Regions from separate parts of the Paenibacillus sp. B1-35 genome, predicted to be linked through region 1. Evidence: riboswitches for the same ligand, from Rfam matches in the RefSeq annotation. Region 1 holds a riboswitch; the other holds the start of a gene.
The links. Region 1 has a riboswitch for cyclic di-AMP ahead of kdpF (K(+)-transporting ATPase subunit F). Riboswitches for the same ligand answer to the same signal wherever they lie in the genome.
Positions count from the first base shown of each region.

Region 2: linked by a shared signal. The riboswitch ahead of ACQ5BJ_RS00685 (CAP domain-containing protein) and the one ahead of kdpF (K(+)-transporting ATPase subunit F) in region 1 are both predicted to bind cyclic di-AMP.

Region 1 is NZ_JBCHVJ010000007.1:91,115-96,262, reverse strand. Features, by position in the region: gene ACQ5BJ_RS21585 (hypothetical protein) at 1-166, opposite strand, end outside; cyclic di-AMP (ydaO/yuaA leader) riboswitch at 559-749, shown strand; gene ACQ5BJ_RS21580 (hypothetical protein) at 820-1,227, shown strand; cyclic di-AMP (ydaO/yuaA leader) riboswitch at 1,242-1,419, shown strand; gene kdpF (K(+)-transporting ATPase subunit F) at 1,721-1,801, shown strand; gene kdpA (potassium-transporting ATPase subunit KdpA) at 1,856-3,535, shown strand; gene kdpB (potassium-transporting ATPase subunit KdpB) at 3,630-5,148, shown strand, end outside.
Region 2 is NZ_JBCHVJ010000001.1:127,849-132,996, forward strand. Features, by position in the region: gene ACQ5BJ_RS00675 (glycerol dehydrogenase) at 1-552, shown strand, start outside; gene dhaK (dihydroxyacetone kinase subunit DhaK) at 556-2,316, shown strand; cyclic di-AMP (ydaO/yuaA leader) riboswitch at 2,479-2,607, shown strand; gene ACQ5BJ_RS00685 (CAP domain-containing protein) at 2,614-3,384, shown strand; gene ACQ5BJ_RS00690 (nucleoside recognition domain-containing protein) at 3,557-4,960, opposite strand; gene ACQ5BJ_RS00695 (FeoB small GTPase domain-containing protein) at 4,938-5,148, opposite strand, start outside.

The DNA.
Region 1 (5,148 bases):
CGGCATGGAGCTGAGCGGGCTTCATTCGAACAAAAACAAGCTCGTCAGATATATAAATTTGTGTATCTTGCGGCTGGAATAGCTGTTCGCCATGCAGGTCGTTCCAAATTTTCCATTGTTCTGTAAGCTTGTATTTTTGGGACTCGCCAAGCTCTGCGTATGACATTCTGTCCATCCTCCTGTATTTGTATTGAAGCGCTACACATATGCATTGAATCTGTCTGTACCGACGGCAATGGGAAAGCCATTCGATCGTATTGCGTATCCTACCTTTTGGCACAAAGATTGTAAATAGATGCCAATCCATGATTTTGAAATGAATTGTCAAGCAAAGCGTTTACATACGGGTATTTATTTAAATTTCTTTGTTTTTCTCATGAAATCATCGCCGTACAAGCAAAGTGGAGAAATTGCGAGGTAATAAGGCTGTAATGAGAGATAAGATGGGATTAGTTCATCACAATTGCTTGGAAATGGAGAAATTATGGTTTTCATTTCATTTACAGCAGGAGGGGGAAAGGCGTAAGATTCAGTTCAGCAACAACAACGATATCCGTTGCGTCTCAATCGCTGAATTGCGCAGAAAGCGGAAGCGGGGGAACCAATAAAGCGAATGCAGAGCTGAGTAATCGTCAGCAGCCAACGTTCGCATGGGGTGAATCCGGTACAGGAATCGATTCCTGGCTGGTAGGGCGACTCTTCGCGCCCGAATCCGTCAGCTAACCTCGTAAGCGTACGGGAGAGGCGCGCCTGATCAGATGGCGACGTACCTCTTTCTTGCAAGCAGGGCTTCGGACAGATGAACAGGAGGAAATGGATATGTACGATGCGGACCGGGTCATTGCAGTGTTCGCAGGCTGTGAGATGGGAATTGACTTTATACGCCAATTGAAAGGAGCAGGATATTCGATAGCGGGTATCGCCCATAATGGACGGTTGGCGAAGCGATTGGAAGGTATTGGAGTTACTCCGGTATGTCGAATCAATACGACGGAGCCGAAGGCGTGGGCTGTGCCTCATGTTCCAATTGGCCGAATCTATGTATTTGAACAAAGCTTTGCACTATCCTGCCGGCTGCTTCAAATATGCCGACAATGGACGACGGAGCCGATCACAATCGTAACGAAGCGTCATCATCCGCAGTCGATTTACCGATTGCTTGGTGCGAATTACGTCATTTATACGCAATCGGATCAAGTATCATTTTTACTATCTGATATCATCTAATTTATCCATATAGGCAATGCTCACCGCTGAATCCCATTCATGGGAACGGGGGAACCAACGTTCGTGCGCCAACTGTACATTTACAGTTCGCGCAAGGGGTGAATCCGGCACAGGAATCCGTTCCTGGCTGGTAGGGCGACTCTTCGCGCCCGAATCCGTCAGCTAACCTCGTAAGCGTCCAAGGAGGCAGCCTTTATTTCGTCGTGGAACAATTACGCGTACGTTTATTTGACAATGCGTGAGTGAAGCCACACGGAAAGGGTCCCTCTTTCCGTGTGGCTTTTTGTGTTGCCTGCGCGTTCTTATTGAGCCAATAAGGCTTGATAAGAACGGGATCGCGGCAGCATTGCCTGTAAGATGAGAACCTTATTCAGGAGGAGGAAGGGACAATGTTTGATGCAGTCATGATGATTCTTATCGCGCTGCTTGGACTGAGCGTATTGGGAATTCTCCATTGGTGCAAGGCGGAAGTGGAAGAACGAGGTGATCGCTCATGATGATCGTCTTATTCACCTTGATTACGGCTTTGTTCATTTACTTGTTATATGCCTTAGTCAAGCCGGAACGATTTTAGTTTAGGCAGAATCATTGTTGATATTTGTACATTAGAGAAGGGTGGAACGGAACGATGAGTGCAATCGAATGGATCGCCATTGGAATTACCTTATTGCTTGCCTTGGCGATAGCGCGTCCGATCGGAATATATATGGCAGGGGTGTTTGATAATAGCGGAGCTCCAAGACCGCTGGACTCTGTATTTGGGCCGATAGATCGATTTTTATTTACATGTTTCGGCATTAAGGACAAATCGCAAAGCTGGAAGGCATACGCCTTTACGGCAGTTGCCACCAACGTGCTGATGATTGTGGTGACATATGCAATATTCCGCCTTCAAGGGGTATTGCCGCTTAATCCGAATGGGATTCCGGGCATGGAACCGGGAGTGGCATTCAATACGGCGATCAGCTTCATGGCGAATACGAACTTGCAGCACTACAGCGGTGAAAGTGGGCTGTCCCTGCTGTCGCAAATGATGGGCATTATTTTCTTAATGTTCACGTCTCCTGCTACAGCTCTTGCGGCAGTGATGGCGATTATTCGCGGTTTGACTGGCAAACCGCTCGGCAATTTCTTGGCAGACCTTGTACGTTCGATTACGCGTATTTTCCTGCCAATTGCGATCGTTGCCAGTGTGCTGTTCATCTGGAATGGGGTACCGCAATCCTTAAGTCCAATGGAAAGTGCAGTAACTGTTGAAGGAGCAGAGCAGCACATTCCGCTTGGCCCTGTAGGAGCTATGATGTCGATTAAGGAGCTTGGCAACAATGGTGGCGGCCACTTTGGAGCGAACTCTGCTCATCCATTTGAGAATCCGAATGGTGTGACGAATTTAATTCATATTTTACTCATGCTAATGCTGTGTACAGGACTTCCATTTACCTACAGCCGTATGGTCGGCAACAAGAAGGAAGGACGAGTTCTATTCGTCTCGATGGCGATCCTGTTCCTAATTATGCTTAGTTCCTCTCTTACGGCGGAATATATGGGGAATCCGGTATTGAACGCTGCGGGATTAAGCGGACCTGGCAGCATGGAAGGGAAAGAAGTACGCATTGGCGTTGCTCAATCCTCGCTATATTCGGTCGTTACGACTGCATCAGAGACGGGCGGCGTCAATAATATGCATGATACGCTGACACCGCTTGGCGGCTTGATCCCGATGGCGAATATGATGCTGAACACCGTATTTGGCGGTGTTGGTGCAGGCTTTATGAATGTGCTGCTGTACGTTATGATTGCCGTATTCCTATCCGGTCTCATGGTCGGACGAACACCTGAGTTTCTGGGACGCAAGCTGGAAAGCCGGGAAATGAAGCTGCTGGCAGTTACTTTGCTGGTGCATCCGATCCTGATTCTTGTACCGACTGCGATTGCAGTTGCTACACAGGCGGATACGCTGTCCAATCCAGGGTTCCATGGATTGTCTCAGGCGTTGTATGAGTTTACGTCCTCGGCTGCGAACAATGGTTCCGGCTTTGAAGGGTTGGGCGACGCAACACCATTTTGGAACATTTCCACAGGGATCGTCATGTTCTTAGGGCGCTATGTATCGCTCATTACTCTGCTGGCAGTAGCCGGTTCGATGGCGAAGAAGCAGCCGATTCCGAATACAAGCGGTACGTTCCAAACGAATACGGCGCTGTTCGGTATCGTATTTGTCGGCACAGTGCTTATTGTAGGTGCTCTGACGTTCTTCCCGGCAGTCGTGCTTGGACCGGTCGCAGAACATCTGACGTTGTGGAAATAAGGGGGAACGGAAAATGAGAACGGAAAAACAGATGAAAACACCCGCACCATATGAACCGGCGCGCAGACATACTACAGATACGAAGGAACGGAGCATGTTCGAAGGCAGCTTAATGCGGGCAGCCTCGATTGATGCGCTGCGAAAGTTTGATCCGAGTCAGATGGTTAAAAATCCAATGATGTTCATTTGCGAGGTAGGCTTCGTCATTACGCTGCTGCTTACATTCGCACCAGATGCATTTGGCTCGCCAATGCCGCGTTGGTTCAACGGCACAGTCAGCTTCATTTTGTTCATTACAGTGTGGTTCGCCAACTTTGCTGAGGCTCTTGCAGAGGGTCGGGGCAAGGCACAGGCAGATTCCTTGAAGCAAGCGAAGCGGGATTTATGGGCTAATAAAATTACGGAAGCAGGTACGGTTCGCGTATCCTCATCCGAGCTGCGCAAGGGAGATGTCGTAATTGTTCGCGAAGGGGAAACAATTCCTGGAGATGGTGAGGTAATCTCTGGATTGGCCTCTGTTGATGAATCGGCGATTACGGGAGAATCTGCTCCTGTATTGAAAGAAGCAGGCGGGGATTTCTGCTCTGTAACGGCCGGAACGAAAGTGATCAGTGATGAGATTCGTGTTCGAATTACAAGCGACCCTGGAGAATCGTTCCTGGATCGGATGATTTCGCTTGTAGAGGGCGCACAGCGCAAGAAGACACCAAATGAGCTTGCACTTCATACCGTGCTTGTCAGCTTGACGCTTATCTTTTTGGTCGTTGTCGTTACGCTGCCTATATTCAGTAACTATTTGCAGGTTGAATTGAATGCCGGGGTACTGATTGCCCTGCTGGTCTGCTTGATTCCAACCACGATTGGCGGCTTGCTGTCCGCTATCGGGATCGCTGGTATGGATCGCGTAACCCGCTTTAATGTCATTGCAACATCAGGCAAGGCGGTTGAAGCGTGCGGGGATATTCATACGATTATTTTGGATAAGACAGGAACCATTACGTTCGGTAATCGTTTGGCTCATGAGCTCATTCCGGTTCAAGGCGTGAGTGTGAATACCTTGTCTGAATGGGCGGCAGTTGCCTCCCATCATGATGAAACGCCTGAAGGGCGCTCCGTCGTGGATTGGGTATCCAAGGCAGGAATTACGTATAATGCTGAGCTTGCTGTCCAAGGAGAATTCATCCCTTTCAAAGCGGAAACGCGCATGAGCGGTGTGGATTTGAAGGATGGACGCTGTGTGCGCAAGGGAGCTGTCGATGCGGTGAAACGCTGGGTTATCGCCCAAGGAGGTACTGTGCCTCAGGATTTGGATGCCAATTCGAATGCGATCGCTTCTGCCGGCGGCACGCCGCTGGCGGTAGCCGTAGGACGTGACATATATGGCTTAATTTATTTGAAGGATACGGTGAAGCCCGGGATGCGGGAGCGGTTCGAGCAGCTTCGCCGCATGGGCATCCGTACCGTGATGTGTACAGGGGATAACCCGTTGACGGCGGCGACGATTGCGCGGGAAGCTGGTGTCGATGACTTCATCGCGGAGAGCAAGCCGGAAGATAAGCTGGCGCTTATTCGCAAGGAGCAAGCGGAGGGCAAGCTTGTAGCAATGACTGGGG
Region 2 (5,148 bases), on a different contig from region 1:
GGCGCAATGGCTGGAGTCGGGCCTGCCAAGGGTACAAAAGCAGCACTTGCTCTCGCCAAGCTTTGCTATGAGACACTGTTGGAAGATGGCGCAAAAGCAAAGATGGCCTGTGATGCGAACTTGGTCACGCCAGCACTGGAGAATATTGTGGAAACAAATATTTTGTTGTCCGGTTTAGGATTTGAAAGTAGCGGCTTGGCAGCAGCTCATGCCATCCACAATGGGTTAACGTCACTTGAAGGCACTCACTCTTATATGCATGGGGAGAAGGTAGCCTTTACAACCTTGGTGCAGTTGGTTCTTGAAAATGCAAGTGCGGCAGAAATCAACGAGGTATTGAAGTTCTGTGTCAGCATCGGACTTCCGGTATGCTTGGCCGATCTCGGTGTAACAACCGTTACGAATGAAGAATTACTAGCCGTAGCTCAGAAGTCGTGTATTCCTGAGGAATCTATTCACTCCATGCCATTCCCGGTAACCGAAGAGATGGTTGTATCCGCGATTCGAGTGGCCGACCTTATGGGGCAACAATTCAAAGCAAAGGGTGAATAACCGATGAAGAAGATTATGAATCAACCAGAAACATTAGTGCGAGAAATGTGTAACGGTATGGTACTTGCACACCCGGAGCTGGAATTCATTAGTAAATATAAGATTATGAAGAAAAAAAACGTGAATCGCGACAAAGTCACGTTGATTAGCGGTGGAGGAAGCGGTCATGAACCAGCGCATGCTGGCTTTGTAGGCCAAGGCATGCTTGATGTAGCGGTGTGCGGGGATGTATTTGCTTCTCCATCTCAAATCCAAGTCTACCAAGCGTTGAAGGCTTCCGCGAGCAAGAAGGGAACGCTGCTCATTATTAAGAACTACAGCGGCGACATCATGAACTTCAAAAATGCTGCCCACTTGGCGGGTGAAGACGGGATCAAGGTTGACTATGTTAAGGTGGACGACGATATTGCGGTTGAGGACAGTCTGTACACGGTCGGACGCAGGGGTGTAGCGGGTACGGTGCTCGTTCATAAAATTGCCGGCGCTGCCGCGGAAGAGGGCTTGGAGCTTGCAGAAGTGAAGGCAATTGCCCAGCATGCGATTGATCATACAAGAAGCATCGGTTTTGCGCTTACCTCCTGTACGGTTCCTGCAAAGGGCACGCCTACATTTGAACTGAATGACGATGAAATCGAGTATGGTGTTGGGATACACGGCGAGCCGGGAATTCGCAGAGAGAAAATCGCGTCTGCCGATGAATTGGCTCACAAAATGGTGGCGGATTTGTTCCGTGATATGAAAATTTCGGAGGGTTCCCAGCAGGAGCTTGCCGTGTTGATTAACGGATTTGGCGGATCACCGCTGCAAGAATTGTACTTGTTCGCAAATGCAGTGGTTCGTGAGATTCAACGCCAGAACGTAACTGTGATGAAGGTGTTGGTTGGCAATTACATGACAAGCATCGACATGGCTGGAGCATCTGTGTCTTTCATGCGCTTGGATGAGCAATTGAAGCATTATCTGGCAGCAAGTTGTGATACGCCAGCGCTGCAGCTTCATGGTGAATTGCACCCGATTACAGTCGAGAAACAGCAAGGGGATACAGTTGTGGATCGTGAAGTATCTTATCAGAGTGAAACGAATCCAGCGTATGCGAAAACGGAAAAGGACACTTTCTCACTTCACAACCTTATCTTCCTGACAGACAAAATGAGCGAAATCATCATTCAGAACGAAGTTCCGTTCTGCGAGTTGGATGCACATGCAGGCGATGGTGACTTCGGAATGAGTGTAGCGAAGGGTTTCAAGCAATTGAAGAGAGAATGGCATGAGATAATGAATCACCATTCGAACAATATTGGCGAATTCCTGCATGCATGCTCATTAGTCATTATGGAGCACTGCGGCGGCGCATCTGGTCCTATTTGGGGCTCGGCATTCCGCGCTGCAAGCAAATTTGCCGGAGACCGAACTGAACTGTCTATTCCTGAATTTGCACAAATGATGCAGGCGGTTGTGAAAGGCATTCAAGACACGGGGGAACGTTCCTTCGGAAGAGGTGCTGTAGTTGGCGATAAAACATTGGTAGACGCACTAGCGCCATTCGCTGATGCATGGGTGCAAAGTGCGGCTAATGGAGACGGACTAAAGCTCGCTGCGGCTAAGGCTGCGGAAGCTGCTGTTCAGGGTGCTAAGCATACCGAAACAATTGTTGCACGAATGGGAAGAGCAGGCACGGTTGGCGAGCGCAGTATCGGCTATCCAGATGCAGGAGCGTATGCGTTGGGTGTCATCTTCACAGAGCTAGCCCAAGTCATCGAATAAGAATCGTATGATATAGATTTATTTTAACATAGCTATAATTGGTGTAGTAAGCCGGAGCACAACTGTATTGTGCTTCGGTTTTTTTATATGGAAAAATATATCTAAAATAGCATTATGTTTAAAATGATCTGATTCAGCATCCGTGATAGGATCGGAAACGTAATACAAAACAAGCCGAAGCTCAACAGAGCGCGGGGGAACCACACATTGGGGTGAAGTCGTATAACGACAGGGGAGTCCGCTTTGACCCGAACCCGACAGCTAACCTCGCAGGCTGCAAAGGGAGAGATGTACAGGATGAATAACACATTTAAGAAAGTCGTACTTACAGGTGCAATTGCATTGGCACCAATTATGGCAGCGAATTCAGCAATGGCTGCACCAATGAAGCCTATGCAAGTATCGAATCCGTTGAACCAAAATTGCTCGAACGTCATTAATACGAACGTCATTCATGTGAACAAGGTTTTCCAAAATAAACAGGAATTGAAGCAATATTTGACGAAATGGGTCGAAGAGTTTCAAAAACAAGTTCATAACACTAAACCTCCTGTTTATAAGCCAGCAAAGCCGGAAGGCAACAAGCCTGGGGTGGAAAAACCAGAGGTAGCAAAGCCAGAAGGAAATAAACCTTCGGCAGAAAAACCAGTAAATCCTGGCGAAAACAAACCTACAAAACCAGAAGAAAACAACAATGCGAACAGCGACTTTGCGAGCCAAGTTATTGACCTGGTGAACAAAGAACGCGCCAATGCAGGCTTGCAGCCGTTGAAATCCGATGCAGCATTGAATAAAGTAGCGATGATCAAAGCAAAAGATATGTACGATAATAACTACTTTAGCCATCAATCCCCTACACTTGGCTCTCCATTTGATTTGATGAGAGCACAAGGCATTAACTACAACACTGCTGGCGAGAATATTGCAAAAGGTCAACGTACGCCGCAAGAAGTTATGAATGCGTGGATGAACAGCGACGGCCATCGCAAGAACATTATGAGCTCCAGCTTCACATCCATCGGTGTTGCTTACTACAATGGCGTTTGGGTGCAAGCATTCACAGGCTAATTATCGAATTTGGAATTATATATTAGTCATAGAACCTGCAGAGGAATCTGCAGGTTCTTTTATGTTCGAAGAATGTTTGCAGAGCTTCGTCTGAGGAAATCCAGAATTCATGCTTGCAGCAATAATAAAACCCCTGAACGGAGAAATCCATTCAGAGGTTCTATGTGAATGGTTATACCCACCCGAAAGCTCTGGCAAGCTGAGCTGTGGCAAAGGTAACTGCAATCGCGATACCAAGCGGAATGACGGCAGACAAGACCGTCCATTTTATACTTTTCGTTTCCTTATAAATATTGAATAATGTCGTACCGCAAGGATAGTGGAGCAAGGAGAACAACATCATATTCAAGGCTGTCAACCATGTCCAACCATGCTGTAGAAAAATATCCTTAATGTTCTCCATACCATCTGCATCTACCATAGCACCTGTGGACAAATAGCCCATAAGAAGGATTGGCAGGACAACTTCGTTCGCAGGCAGTCCGAGCAGGAATGCCATAATAATGAAACCATCAAGACCAATCGCATGAGCGAATGGATCGAAGAATGAGGCCATATGGTTCAAGACACTGTCGCCGCCAACCATAACATTGCCAAGAATCCAAGTAAGTACGCCTGCAGGAGCCGCAATAACGACAGCGCGGATCAGTACATTAAGCGATTTGTCACGTGACGATAACAAAATGGTTTTCCAAATCTGCGGTCTGCGATAAGGAGGAAGCTCCAGCGTATAGTGGGTTGGAACACCGCGCAGAGCTGTTTTTGACATCACCCATGATACAGTTAGCGTTACCACAATCCCAATCATAACCATGCCCATAACGATAGCAGCCGTTGCTACGGTTTGCATTCCACTTGCAACACCAGTTGCCATGAACAGAGAAGACAACAGAATAAGTGTAGGCCATCTGCCATTACACGGTACGAAGTTATTCGTCAGAATCGCCAGCATCCGTTCACGAGGCGACTCAATAATTCGTGTGGACAAAATAGCTGCAGCGTTACAGCCGAAGCCCATAGACATTGTCAAGGCTTGCTTCCCATGGCCGCCTGATTTCTTGAACATGCGATCCATATTGAAGGCAACGCGCGGTAAATACCCGAAGTTTTCAAGCAATGCGAAAATAGGGAAGAAGATCGCCATTGGCGGCAGCATTACGCTAATGACCCATGATGTTCCACGATATAAGCCAAGTACGAGAATGCCGTGCAGCCATGCTGGTGCATTCATCGCTTCAAATGCCATGTTTAAGTAGCCTTCGATTACTTCGAAGAAGGAGAATATCATTTCCGACGGAACGTTCGCTCCAGCGATCGTTAGCCAGAATACAACGCCTAGAATGGCGAGCATAATCGGAAATCCCCAAATTGGCGAGGTTAGAACTTTATCTAACCGGTATGTGCTTTTTAACTTATTCTTGTCTTCATACACAATAGCTGTGCTACATATTTCACGAGTCGTACGATAAATATCAGTTACAATTCCGTCTCGGATCGCTTCTCCGCTCGCAAGGCTGCGGGCTCTGGACAATAAAGAGTCCAAAGAATCTGAATTAGTGGCAAGCGGTGTGGCCATACGAAACAACTCCTTTCACTGAATCTGCGGCCGGCGAACTCCATTTGGACTTCATCGAATGAATCAAGCTTTCATCACCGTCCAGCAGACGAAGTGCAATCCATCGTGTTGGATATGCAGTACCAAGCTTTTCACGTATGATCGGTTCAAGCTCAGCGATTTTCTTTTCAATATCCTTGTTATATTGA